DNA from 4 places in the Sphingomonas radicis genome. Region 3 is predicted to be linked to each of the others. Evidence: predicted binding sites of a transcription regulator. Region 3 holds the regulator's gene; each other region holds the start of a gene.
The links. The regulator LexA, encoded in region 3, represses DNA repair genes until DNA is damaged. The targets are predictions, from matches to a motif close to GTTCCNCNCTTGTTCT.
Positions count from the first base shown of each region.

Region 1: the regulator LexA is predicted to act here: its motif matches at 1,466-1,481, upstream of radA (DNA repair protein RadA).
Region 2: the regulator LexA is predicted to act here: its motif matches at 1,890-1,905, upstream of recA (recombinase RecA).
Region 4: the regulator LexA is predicted to act here: its motif matches at 1,450-1,465, upstream of uvrA (excinuclease ABC subunit UvrA).

Region 1 covers NZ_JBLFFG010000002.1:746,417-749,661, reverse strand. Annotated here, with positions in the region: gene ACMGDH_RS10500 (TonB-dependent siderophore receptor) at 1-228, shown strand, start outside; gene ACMGDH_RS10495 (glycosyltransferase family 4 protein) at 223-1,383, opposite strand; gene radA (DNA repair protein RadA) at 1,500-2,870, shown strand; gene ACMGDH_RS10485 (DUF2189 domain-containing protein) at 2,880-3,245, opposite strand, start outside.
Region 2 covers NZ_JBLFFG010000002.1:199,987-203,231, forward strand. Annotated here, with positions in the region: gene ACMGDH_RS07925 (metallophosphoesterase family protein) at 1-555, opposite strand, end outside; gene ACMGDH_RS07930 (nucleotidyltransferase domain-containing protein) at 539-1,327, opposite strand; gene recA (recombinase RecA) at 1,982-3,052, shown strand; gene ACMGDH_RS07940 (class I SAM-dependent methyltransferase) at 3,235-3,245, shown strand, end outside.
Region 3 covers NZ_JBLFFG010000006.1:185,017-188,261, reverse strand. Annotated here, with positions in the region: gene ACMGDH_RS17825 (molybdopterin molybdotransferase MoeA) at 1-1,096, shown strand, start outside; gene lexA (transcriptional repressor LexA) at 1,154-1,825, shown strand; gene ACMGDH_RS17815 (ComEC/Rec2 family competence protein) at 1,841-3,245, opposite strand, start outside.
Region 4 covers NZ_JBLFFG010000001.1:1,139,627-1,142,871, forward strand. Annotated here, with positions in the region: gene uvrA (excinuclease ABC subunit UvrA) at 1-1,404, opposite strand, end outside; gene ACMGDH_RS05205 (TonB-dependent receptor) at 1,734-3,245, shown strand, end outside.

The DNA of each region.
Region 1 (3,245 bases), on a different contig from region 3:
AACTATGTCGGCGACCGGGCGGGGGCGATCGACGGAAGCGGGCTGGTGCTGCCCGCCTATGCGAAGGCCAAGGCGGCGGTGGAATATGCCTTTTCGAGCCAGTTCACCCTGCGTGCCGAAGCGGACAATCTGTTCGACGGCCACTATGCGCAAAGCTCATACAGCCCGGTGTGGATTTTCCCCGGTCAGCCGAGGACGATCCGCGTATCGGCACGGGTGAGCCTATGATTGCGATCCGCGGCGCCGCGCGATCACTTCGAGATAGGTGTCGAGCACGACCTGGTTGATCGCGCTCCACTCATAGCCTTTTGCCTTGGCATGGCCTGCCGCACCTGCGGATTTGTGAAGCGCGGGATCGGCGATCAGCTGTGCGATCGCGTCGGCATAGGCGTCCACGTCGCGCGGGGGGACCAGGAAGCCGTTCACGCCGTCGTCGATCAGGTCCACCGCGCCGGTCGCGCGCGCGGCGACCACCGGCACGCCTGCGGCCATCGCCTCGAGCGTTACGTTGCCGAAAGTTTCGGTGGCCGACGGATTGAACAGCACGTCCATCGAGGCGACCGCGCGGCCGAGATCGTCGCCCTTCTGGAAGCCTGCGAAGGCGGCCTCGGGCACGCGTTCGGCGAACCAGTCGCGCGCCGGGCCGTCGCCGATCACCAGCACCTTGTGCGGCACGCCGCGCGCGCGCAGCGCTCCGCAGACGTCGGCGAAGATGTCGAGCCCCTTTTCCAGGACCAGGCGGCCGAGGAAGCCCACTGCGAACTCCTCGTCGGCGATGCCGAGCGAGCGGCGCCATTCGAGGCTGCGGCGGGCCGGATCGAACCGGTCATGATCGACGCCGCGGGCCCAGATGCCGATCGGCGTGGTGACACCCCAGGAACGCAGGATGTCGGCAGTGGACTGGCCGGGTGTCATCACCTGATCGACGCGATTGTAGAAGCGCGTCAGCCCGCGGATCATCATCGGCTCGAGGAAGCCGATCTTATAATATTGCGGATAGGTCTCGAAGCGCGTGTGGAGCGAGGCGAGCGTGGGGATATCGTTCTCGCGTGCCCAGGTGACCGCACGGTGGCCGAGCACCTCTGGCGCGGAGACATGGACGATGTCGGGCGCGAAATCCTCAAGGTCTTCCTGCGTCACGCGCGGCAGCCGCCAGGCGAACTTATATTCGCCGCGCCCGCCGGGGATCGGCAGCGCCGGCACGCTCACCAGGTCGCCGGTCGGCGGGAAGGCGGGCGTGTCGGTGGTAGGCGAATAGACGCGGATCTGGACGCCCCGGCGCAGCAGGTGGCCGGCGAGCATGTTGAGCGCCTGGTTGGCGCCGTCGCGGACGTAATTATAGTTGCCGCTGAACATGGCGACACGGAGGTCCGACGCTTGCATCGCGCGGCGATAGCCGGGGCGGAGATGCGGAGCAAGATTGCGGGCCTTCGGCTGTTCGGGGGAGGGCGGAGAGTTGGGACTTGTTCCCTTCCTGTTCTTCCGCTAGCCATGAGCCCATGGCGAAACTCCAGAAGCGATATGTCTGCCAGGCGTGCGGCTCGGTCGCGTCCAAATGGGCGGGGCAGTGCGCCGATTGCGGGGATTGGAACACGCTAGTGGAGGATTCCGGCGCGGTGGTGACACCGTTCCAGGCGCGGCACAATCTCCAGTCGGGCGGGCGCGCGATCCAGCTCAGCGGGCTCGATGCCGATGTCCCGCTGCCCGAGCGGATGGCGACGGGAATCTCCGAGCTCGACCGGGCGCTGGGCGGCGGGTTCGTCGAAGCGTCGGCGACGCTAATCGGCGGCGATCCGGGGATCGGCAAGTCGACGCTGTTGCTCCAGGCGGCGGCGCGGATCGCGAGCCGCGGACTGAACGTCGCCTATGTCTCAGGCGAGGAAGCGGCGGATCAGGTGCGGCTGCGTGCGCGGCGGCTGGGGCTCGGCAATGCGCCGGTGCAGCTCGCCGCGGCGACTTCGGTGCGCGACATCCTCACGACGCTAGGTGAAGGCGCGGCGCCGGCGCTGATGGTGATCGATTCGATCCAGACGATGCATTCGGACCTGATCGAGGGCGCGCCGGGAACGGTGAGCCAGGTGCGCGCATCGGCGCAGGAGCTGATCCGCTTCGCCAAGGAGCGCGGGACGGCGCTGGTTCTGGTGGGGCATGTGACCAAGGACGGGAGCATCGCCGGACCGCGCGTGCTGGAGCATATGGTCGATACCGTGCTCGCTTTCGAGGGCGAGCGCAGCCACCAGTATCGCATTCTGCGCGCGGTCAAGAACCGCTTCGGCGGCACCGACGAGATCGGCGTTTTCGCGATGGAGGCCGAGGGGCTGAACGAAGTGGGAAACCCCTCCTCGCTGTTCCTCACCCACCGCGACGAGAATATGAGCGGCACGATCGTCTTCCCCGCGCTGGAGGGCACGCGGCCGGTGCTCGTCGAGGTGCAGGCGCTCACGGTGCGGCTGGCGAGCGGAGCGACGCCCCGGCGCGCGGTGGTCGGCTGGGACTCGGGGCGGCTGGCGATGGTGCTGGCGGTGCTCGAAGCGCGCTGCGGGCTGAGCTTTTCGGCGTGCGAAGTCTATCTCAACATCTCGGGCGGCTATCGGGTGCAGGATCCCGCGGCGGATCTGGCGGTGGCGGCGGCGCTGGTGTCGGCGCTTGCCGAGCGGCCGCTTCCGGCCGACGCGGTGGCGTTCGGCGAAATAGCGCTCTCGGGCGAAGTGCGACCGGTGGCGCACGGCGCGTTGCGCTGTCGCGAGGCGGCAAAGCTCGGGTTCGGGCGCGCGCTCGCGCCGGCCGCACAGACAGCCGACAAGGGCGGTCTCGACCTCGCGGGGTTCAAGAGTCTGGCCGCGTTCGTCGATCACCTGCTGGGGCGCTAGCTCCCCGGATCAGCGTACGACCATTCGGGTGTAGAGGTGCCAGGTCGCATAGCCGAGCAGCGGCAGCACCGCCGCGAGGCCGACGAAGAAGGGAATCGAGCCGGCGACCAGCAGGGCGGCGACGATGGCGCCCCAGCGAAACATGACTCCCTTGTTGGCGGCGACTGCGCGGATCGAAGTGTCGATCGCGGTGCGCGCATCGATATCCTTGTCGACGAGCATCGGCATCGACACGACGCTGATCGTGAGCACGAGCGCGGCGAAGAAGAGCCCGGCGAGATTGCCGATCGCGATCAATGCCCAGCCCTGGGGCGTGGTGAAGAGGCGCGTCAGGAATTCGCCGATCGATTCGGGGGGCGCGCCCATCAGCGCGAA
Region 2 (3,245 bases), on a different contig from region 3:
GGACCCGAGGAAGGGATAGATTTCGAGTGGCTCGCCCTCCACCGTTTCCGGGATCGGGGCATAGTGGAGCACTGCCACCACGCGATCGGTCCGCAGCGAACGCAGCCCGTTCTCGAGCTTGCGTGCCTCGTTGAGCGATTCCTCGACGAAGGCCTTGACCGCTCCCTCGCCGAATGCGCCGAGCTCACCGCGGCCGAAACCGCCGACGAATCCCTTCACGCCCGCGAAACCGACGCCTTTGATTTCTACCGCCTGCTCGTCGAGGATCGTCACGCCGGCCTGGTGGAGGATGCGCGCGACTTCCTCCGGCTGGCCGCATTCATAGTCATGGTTTCCGAGCACCCCGACGCTGGGGATGGTGCAGGCGCGCAGATCCTCGGCCAGCAGCTCGGCTTCGCTGGTCTTGCCGAAATTGGTGAGGTCACCGCACAGCGCGAGCACGTCGGCCTCTTCGGAGATGCGCGCGAACAAGTCGCGGTAGCGATGCTCGGACTGTTCGGTGACGTGGAGGTCGCCGATCGCCGCAAGGCGCAGCGGCTCAGAAGTGCCGCTCATGCTTCTCCTCCAGTCCCTTGCCGACGACATCGGCAAAGCCCCAGGTGGTGATGTCGATCACATAGTCGCGCGGGGAGAGCAGCCGTCCACGACAGACCCGCACGTTGGCGGGGGGCAGCTCGGCCTGCGCCTGGACGCGCTCGATCAGCGTGTCGAACAGCCAGCGCGGCACGCAGTCGCGTTCGGTGGGGTAGATGAAGCGGAAATTGAGGATATGGATCAGCAGCACCTCCCAATGGAGCTCCATTGCGGAGAGCAGCCGGTGCCAGTCGATCTCGTCGTGCTTCTTCAGGATCACATGCGCGACATCGGCGCCATCGTAGCGGTAGCGGTCCTGGATGAACATCTTGGAGAGGATGAACTCGGTGGGCGGGGTGATCCGCACCCGGCTGCCGTAGACCTCGGCCTCGTACACTTCCGTGAACCACGAATCGGTGACCGGCAGTGATGCGGAGGAGATGTTGTAGATGACGTCGAAGAAGTTCTCGTCCTGCCAGACCTTGCCGATCCACCGGTCGTCCTCGATCGTGATTCGGTAGCCTGCCGCCTTGAAATGCGCGAGCAGCCGCGGTGCGTCGCCCGCCTTGCAGAAGATGTCGATGTCCTTCGTGGGGCGGATCACGCCCGTGTGGCAGGTGAGCGCATAGGTGCCCGACAGGAGATAGGGGATGTCCCACCGGTTGAGCAGCTTCAGGCTGTCGGAATAGAATTCGACTGCTTCCTCGGGAGGATCGAAGACACTGGCGTCGAGGGGCTCGGGCAGGTCCGACATGAGGCTCCAGGGCTGGCGCGGCGAGCGCGGGAGCTTCGATAACGGGGCGGGGAAGGGGGCGGTTCCGCAGGCGTGCCAAAGTCAATTTCGGCGCGGTGTGGACGCTTTCGCTCCCACGCGCTTCCAGTGGAGGGCGAATTTCGATCCGGGCAGCGATCCAGGCCGCCCCCTCCGGCCTTTCGAACGAGCTGGCAAAATAGGATTTGATCTGCTTTTGTTCCGCGCATGGGCAAGACAGCAGGATTCGCTTCGATGGTGCGGTGTGGCGGAACGGAAACTTCGCGGCGTGAACATGTCGCGTTGCTGTCGCGCAAGTGGCGCGTGACTGTCGCGTCGGTGTGTCGTCGGTGGCGCGTCAACGTAGCGTCAACGTAGCGTCAACGTAGCGTGGGCGTAGCCTGGTTGTCGCGTGGGTGTAGCGTGAGTGATGCTTCGGTGTCGCTTCATAGGCGCTTCGTAGTAGCCTCGCAGGCGCTTCCGCTCGAAAACGCGTTATCGAGTCAATCGGGTCAACCAGATGGCTGCCGCGTCGTCTGTAGTATGATTACCACGATGCAAGAAGGTTCCCCTCTTGTTCCGAGAGAACAAATAATGTACGAACACAACTCACGCGTTGAACCTATGGTCCAAACCCTCTAGCGACGAGGACTTCAGATGGCGGCTTCCCTTAAGGTGATCGACGGCAACATGGCCACTTCCACGGACAAGCAGAAGGCGCTCGACGCCGCACTCGCGCAGATCGACCGCGCATTCGGCAAGGGCTCGGCGATGCGCCTGGGCTCGAAGGAGACGATGCAGGTCGAAGCGATCTCGACCGGCTCGCTGGGGCTCGACATTGCGCTCGGCGTAGGCGGCCTGCCGCGCGGGCGCGTCATCGAAGTCTATGGTCCGGAAAGCTCGGGCAAGACCACGCTGGCGCTCCACGTCATTGCCGAGGCGCAGAAGAACGGCGGCACCGCTGCCTTCGTCGACGCCGAGCATGCGCTTGATCCGGTCTATGCCAAGAAGCTGGGCGTCAACATCGACGAGTTGATCGTCTCGCAGCCCGATACCGGCGAGCAGGCACTCGAGATCGTCGATACGCTGGTGCGCTCGAACGCGATCGACGTGCTGGTGGTCGATTCGGTCGCCGCGCTGGTGCCCCGCGCCGAAATCGAGGGCGAGATGGGCGACAGCCACGTCGGCCTTCAGGCGCGCCTGATGTCGCAGTCGCTCCGCAAGCTCACCGGTTCGATCAGCCGCTCGCGCTGCATGGTGATCTTCATCAATCAGCTGCGTATGAAAATCGGCGTGATGTATGGAAATCCGGAGACAACTACGGGCGGTAACGCCTTGAAATTCTATGCTTCCGTCCGCCTCGATATCCGCCGCACCGGGCAGATCAAGGACCGCGACGACATCATCGGCAACTCGACCCGCGTGAAGGTGGTCAAGAACAAGGTGGCGCCGCCGTTCAAGCAGGTCGAATTCGACATCATGTACGGCGAGGGCATTTCCAAGATCGGCGAGATCCTCGATCTCGGCGTCAAGGCGGGGCTGGTCGAGAAGTCGGGCGCTTGGTTCAGCTACGACAGCGTCCGCATCGGCCAGGGCCGCGAGAACGCCAAGACCTTCCTCAAGGAGAATTCCGAGCTCTGCGACCGGCTCGAGGCGGCGATCCGCAACCGCACCGAGCAGGTTGCCGAGGGGCTGATGTCTGGTCCGGAGCCCGACGACGATCTTTGATCTGAGCAACCTTCAACTTTTTTGACCAAGTCGGCGTGACGATGCCGGCCCAGGTCACGGGCCAAGTCCCATCGGAAGACCCGGCGCATCGCCTGCGCCGGGTCTTTCCAGTTCGGCCTTGTCGGTTCGCGTGAAGCGCGTCAGATGCTCGTTGGAGCACGGCGGCAACAGGGAAGGGGCGGATGACCACCAC
Region 3 (3,245 bases):
GGCCGCAGGCCGCTGGACCGCCGAACCCGTGGTCGCCCGCCGCACCCAGCCCTCGGCGGACATCTCGGCAATGGATGGCTATGCCATCCGCTTCGCCGATCTCCCCGGCCCGTGGCAGGTGATCGGCGAGAGCGCTGCCGGCCGCGGCTTTGCCGGCAGCGTCGGCGCGGGTGAAGCGGTGAGGATCTTCACCGGCGCCCCACTGCCGCCCGGCACGGACACGGTGATGGTCCAGGAAGAAGCGGGTCGCGCAGGCACGCAGCTTACGCTCGAAGGCGAAGGACCCGGCTCTCTGGGCCGCAACGTCCGCCGCCGCGGGCTCGACTTCCTGGAAGGCGACACGCTGATCGCCACGGGGGAGCGGCTGACGCCCGCCCGGCTCGCCCTTGCCGGGGCAGCGGGCCATGGCAGTCTGGTTGTACGGCGGAAGGTCAGGGTTGCGCTGGCGGCGACGGGCGACGAACTCGTATCGCCCGGGGCACCGATCGGTGAGGCGCAACTTCCCGAAACCAACCGCCTGATGCTCGCGGCGCAGCTCGCCGACCTGCCTGTCGAGATCATCGATCTCGGCATCCTGCCCGATCGGCAGGATATGCTCGAAGCGGCGTTTCGCAGCGTCGATGCCGATCTCCTCGTCACTACCGGCGGTGCCTCGGTCGGGGACCACGACCTCGTTCGCCCTGCACTCGAATCCGCGGGGGCAACGATCGACTTCTGGCGGATCGCCCTGCGACCCGGAAAGCCGATGATGGCGGGCAAGCTGGGGAGAATGATCGTCGTCGGGCTGCCCGGCAATCCGGTTTCCGCCTTCGTCACGACGCTGCTCTTCGTGCGCCCGCTGACGGCGCATCTTGGCGGCGCGGCCGATCCCCTGCCCCGCACACGCGAGGTCCGGCTCGGCGAGCCGCTGGCTGCGAACGGTCCCCGCACCGATTATCTCCGCGCCGAACTTCGCAACGGCAGCGTCTTCACCGCCGCGCTTCAGGACAGCGCAATGCTCGGCACGCTCGCCCGCGCCGACTGCCTGATCGTCCGGCCCGCGCACACTCCGGCCGCTACGCCGGGGCAGGCAGTCGAAATCCTCGACATCGCTTGACAAGCGTGGGGAACATTGCGTAAACGTTCCCAGTCTGTTCTAGACAGGAGGACCTGGATGCTCACGCGCAAGCAGCACGAGCTCATCTGCTTCATTGCCGATCGCCTGAATGAGACAGGTGTCTCGCCTTCGTTCGAGGAAATGAAGGAAGCGCTCGATCTCAAATCCAAGTCCGGCGTCCACCGGCTGATCAGCGCGCTGGAAGAACGCGAGTTCATCCGCCGCTTGCCCAATCGTGCCCGCGCGCTCGAAGTGCTCCGCATCCCCGAACGTGGCGATGCGAAAAAGCCGAGCGCCAAAGTGGAAGAATCGAAGCCCACTCCCGCCACTTTGCCGTCGCCGGCCAATGACGTGGTCGAGATTCCGCTCCACGGCCGCATCGCCGCGGGTACGCCGATCGAAGCGCTCGAAGGCTCGACGATGCTTCCGGTGCCCGCCGCGCTGCTCGGCGCCGGCGAGCATTATGCGCTCGAAGTGGCCGGCGATTCGATGGTCGAAGCGGGTATCCTCGACGGTGACTATGCCCTCATCCGCCGTACCGAGGTCGCACGTGACGGCGAGATCGTCGTGGCGCTGATCGAGGATGCCGAGGCAACGCTAAAATATTTCCGCAAGGAAGGCGCGATGGTTCGACTCGATCCGGCCAACCGCGCTTATGATCCGCAGCGCTACCGTCCGGACCAGATCCGCGTGCAGGGCCGGCTCGCCGGACTGCTGCGCAAATATTGATCGGTTCGCCGGCGCTCAGCGTTCGCGCGACGCCGGCTGGACCTTCGGCGGATCGATCCAGGGGTGCGAACCGCCCTCGCGGACAGTCCGGAGACTGGGCCCCGCAAAGCTGATCGCGACACCACCGCTGCGCGCCAGCGTCTCCCGGTCGAGCTTGAGCCAGCGTGGGGCGCAGCCGGGCGGAAGCCGCCTGTCGCTGACGACGATGTCCGCGTTCCGGCACACGGCCATCATCTCTTGCCAGGGCACCAGATAGCTGCTCCGCGTCGCCGCAACCCGCCACTTCCGGCCCTCTGCGGCGAAGTCGATCAGGCAAAGATCGGGGCTGCATCGCGCATCGCGGTTCGTCGCCAGCTCGGCCAGTGCATCCCCCGCCCCGCTGTTCTCGCCGAGCATCGAGCGGGTGTAGTCGCCCGCCCGCTCCCGAAGCAGCGCAAAGCCGCCGTCGCTGGTGCGGATCGCCAAGTGCCTGCCGTCGCCGGTCACGAGCAGATCGGGCGAGGGCGTGAGGAGCGCCCATGCCAATCCCAAGGTCAGCGGAGCGACGCCGGCCCAACGCAACTGCGTCCGCCAGAGCGCCATCCACAGCCCCCCTGCGAGCATCGCCGCATAGGCACCCGTAGGCATCGCCGGCAGCGCGGCAACCGCCCCCGGTGCCGAGGCAGTACGGTGCGCGAGCCAGAGCAGCAGATCGAGGGCGCGGGCGACGAGCCACCACAGCGGCGCGCCGGCACCCAAGGTATCGAGCAGCAGCGCTCCCGCTTCCAGCGGCATGATAACGAAGGTGGTGAGCGGTATCGCGACAATGTTGGCGAGCGCGCCGTAGATGCCCGCGTGGTGGAAGTGGAACAATGCGATCGGCATCAGCGCCAGCTCGACCACAATCCCGGTGAGAAGCAGCGATCCGATGCCGCGCATGATCCGCATTCCGATCGACTCCGCCTCCCGCCGCGCAAACCAGCCGCGGACCTTGGGGCTCTCGTGCAGTGCCACGATCGCAGTCACTGCGGCGAAGCTGAGCTGGAAGCTGGGCCCTGCTGCCGCCTCGGGCCAAAACAACAAAACCAGCATCGCTCCGGCTGCTACGAGTCGCAGCGTGATCGCCTCGCGCCCCAGGCTGAGCGCCAGCAGCACGAGCAGCGCGGCGATGCACGAGCGGACGGTTGGCACTTCCGCACCTGTGAGCAGCGTGTACCCAATCGCCGCGAGCGCCGCAGCGCCCGCTGCTACCAGCGGTAACCGCCAGCGAAGCGCGAGCGTCGGGCTGAGTGCCAGCAGCCGCAGCACGAGCAGCATCGTCGCAGCGGTAACGGCGCTCACATGCAGCCCGCTCACCGACAGCAGATGCGCCAAGCCCGAGCGCTGCATCGCCTCGGCATCGTCGTCGGCGATTGCGCCGCGATCTCCGGTTGCCAGCGCG
Region 4 (3,245 bases), on a different contig from region 3:
GTACTTGCTCAGCTCCTCGCGCATCCAGGCGGACTCGGTCTGGAGCATGCGGCGGTTGAGGTTGCCGATCACGCCTTCGAAGGGCTTGCGCACGTCGTAGCTCTTGCGGCCGTCGACGAAGGTGAGCGTGACCGGCTTGCCGCCGGTGCCGTGGAGGATGATCAGCCGGACCTCGCCGGGGAGGTCCTTCCACGGCGTGTCGAGGCTGAAGCCGAACTCGCGGGCGAGGCTGCCCAGCACCTGCATGTAATAGGGCGACGGGGGATTGGACTTGGCCCAAGGGACGATCGCGCCCTTCTTGATCGTGAGGTCGTGGTTGGGGACGACGAGGTCCTCGTCGAACACCAGCTTCTCGCCGAGGCCGTCGCACGCGGGGCAGGCGCCCTGCGGGGCGTTGAAGCTGAACAGGCGCGGCTCGATCTCGGCGATCGTGAAGCCGCTGACGGGGCAGGCGAACTTTTCGGAGAAGACGATGCGGTTGTCGGGGATGCCGGCGCCCTTCATCGCGCCGCCGATGTCGGCGGTGAAGGTGCCGCGCGCCTCCTGCACGCTCCCCTTCCCGCTTGCGGGAGGGGGCTGGGGGGTGGGTGCCCGCTCTCCTTCGAGACCTTCGCTCGCGGAGGCCGGGCGCCCACCCCCGGCCCCTCCCGCAAGCGGGAGGGGAGAAGCAAGCTCCGCCACCGTCGTATCCACCAGGTCGACGTAGGCCAGCCCCTCGGCGAGCTTGAGCGCCTGCTCGAAGCTCTCCGCCAGGCGCGTGGCGATGCTGGGGCCGACGACGAGGCGATCGACCACCACTTCGATGTCGTGCTTGTACTTCTTGTCGAGCGCGGGGGCGTCCTCGATCAGATAGGTCTCGCCGTCGATGCGGACGCGCTGGAAGCCGGCCTTCTGCCACTCGGCGAGCTCCTTGCGGTACTCGCCCTTGCGGCCGCGGACGACGGGGGCGAGGAGGAGCAGGCGGGTGCCCTCGGGAAGCGCGAGGACGCGATCGACCATCTGGCTGACGGTCTGCGCGGCGATCGGCAGGCCGGTCGCGGGCGAATAGGGGATGCCGACGCGCGCCCACAGCAGGCGCATGTAATCGTAGATCTCGGTGACCGTGGCCACGGTCGAGCGCGGGTTGCGGCTGGTGGTCTTCTGCTCGATCGAGATGGCAGGCGAGAGGCCCTCGATATGATCGACATCGGGCTTCTGCATCATCTCGAGGAACTGGCGCGCATAGGCGCTGAGCGACTCGACGTAGCGGCGCTGCCCCTCGGCATAGATGGTGTCGAACGCGAGCGAGGATTTGCCCGAGCCGGACAGGCCGGTGATCACCGTGAGCGTATCGCGCGGGATATCGACATCCACGCCCTTGAGATTGTGCTCGCGCGCGCCGCGGACGCTTATGTGGGTCAGCATACGGAACACCTATGCTGAGCGATGGTGATGAGTGCCATGCCGGTGGTTCTAGCTTTGTTCTTTGGGAGATTCCAGAGGGCAGATAGGGAGGCGGAGCGGCGATTTCGAGTCTCCCGAGCCAGGAAGATGCCCCACCCGAAACTTGCGCAGAACGCGGTACAACCCACGGTTTTTGCGACGGGCTGCCGGAAAGGAACGCCGCAACTCCGGCTCTACGACTTTACAATGTCAAGGTTGTCAGTAGCCTTAATCATATAAATGATACGTTCGGGGGCACGGTCTGGCTTGATCGCGTCAGCACCAAAAAGCGTTGTAAAAGGGAGAGAAGTATGAAGTTGTCGTTCAAGGCAGGATTGCTCGTAAGTGCGTTGACGATCTCCACACCGGTGCTGGCACAACTACAAGACGCAACCTTATCTTCCGGACCGACCGACACCCCCGCAGCTTCACAGGAAACGCCCGATCCCGCCTCCTCCGCCGCAGACGCGGCGCAGGACGCGCCGCCCGCCGACGAAGTGGTGGTGACCGGCATCCGCGGCAGCCTTGCCTCTTCGGCGCGAGTCAAGCGTGACGCCGAGCTGATCGTCGACAGCATCTCGGCCGAGGACGTCGGCAAGTTTCCCGACGCCAACATCGCCGAATCGCTCCAGCGCATCACCGGCGTGGCGATCGATCGTTCGGGCGGCGAGGGCCAGTTCATCACCGTCCGCGGGCTGGGGCCCGAGTTCAACACGGTGCTGGTCAACGGCCGCGTGATGGCGACCGACAATCCGGGGCGCGAATTCTCGTTCGACGTGCTGTCCTCGAACATGATCCAGCGTACCGACGTCTACAAGTCGAGCGTGGCCGAGCTGCAGGAAGGCGGAATCGGCGCGACGGTGAACATCATCACCGCCCGCCCGCTGGAAGGGCGCAGCGGCTTCCACATCGCCGCATCGGCGGGCGGCATCTATGACACGCTGCGCGACAAGGTGAGCCCCGATCTGTCGGCGGTCACCTCCTACACCAACGAAGACAAGACGATCGGCATCGTGCTGGCGGGGTCCTACACCGACCGCTACAGCCAGCTCGACTATGTGCGCACCGAAGGCTGGCTGTTCGGGCCGCAGCGGGTGGTGAACGGGACCGCGGATTCGACCGGGCTTACCCCCGGCGCGATCGTCACCACGCCCGGCGACGTGCATACGCCGCAGAACGTCCAGTTCGCGCGCCAGCTCGACCGCCGCAAGCGCATCAACGTCTCGGGCACCTTCCAGGCGCAGGTGACCGACACGCTGCTGGTGACCCTGGACGGCATCTATTCGAAGTTCGACGTCTATAGCGACCGCAACATCTTCGCGAACTTCTTCTCCGCCCCCTACATCGGCATGGAGACGGACGAGAACGGCACCGTGCTGGGCTTCAACCGCCCGGGCCAGCAGTTCCTGGCCGCCAATCCGGCGCTGGCGGACGCGGTGTCGCTTTCGCAGAACGACAATATCGTCAATCCCAGCGAGCGGCTGACCAACAGCTACCAGATCGGCGGCAACCTGAAATGGAACCCGTCGGAGGACGTGGAGGTGCAGTTCGACGCCTCCACCACGCGCGCCAAGCAGCGCGCGCCGGGGATGTTCGTGGTGGTCGGATCGCTGGCGCAGACCAGCCCGCGCTTCGATCTGAACAAGGGCAACGACCTGCCGATCGTCTCCAATTCGGGCAACATCACCGATCCCTCGCTGATGCGCGCGCACTTCACCGGAGTCGACGACAATCGCGTGGAGGACAAGGGCTCCGAATTCCACCTCGACACCAAGCTCAGGGTGCACGACAGCCCGCTGAAGGCAGTGCGGATCGGCTTCTTC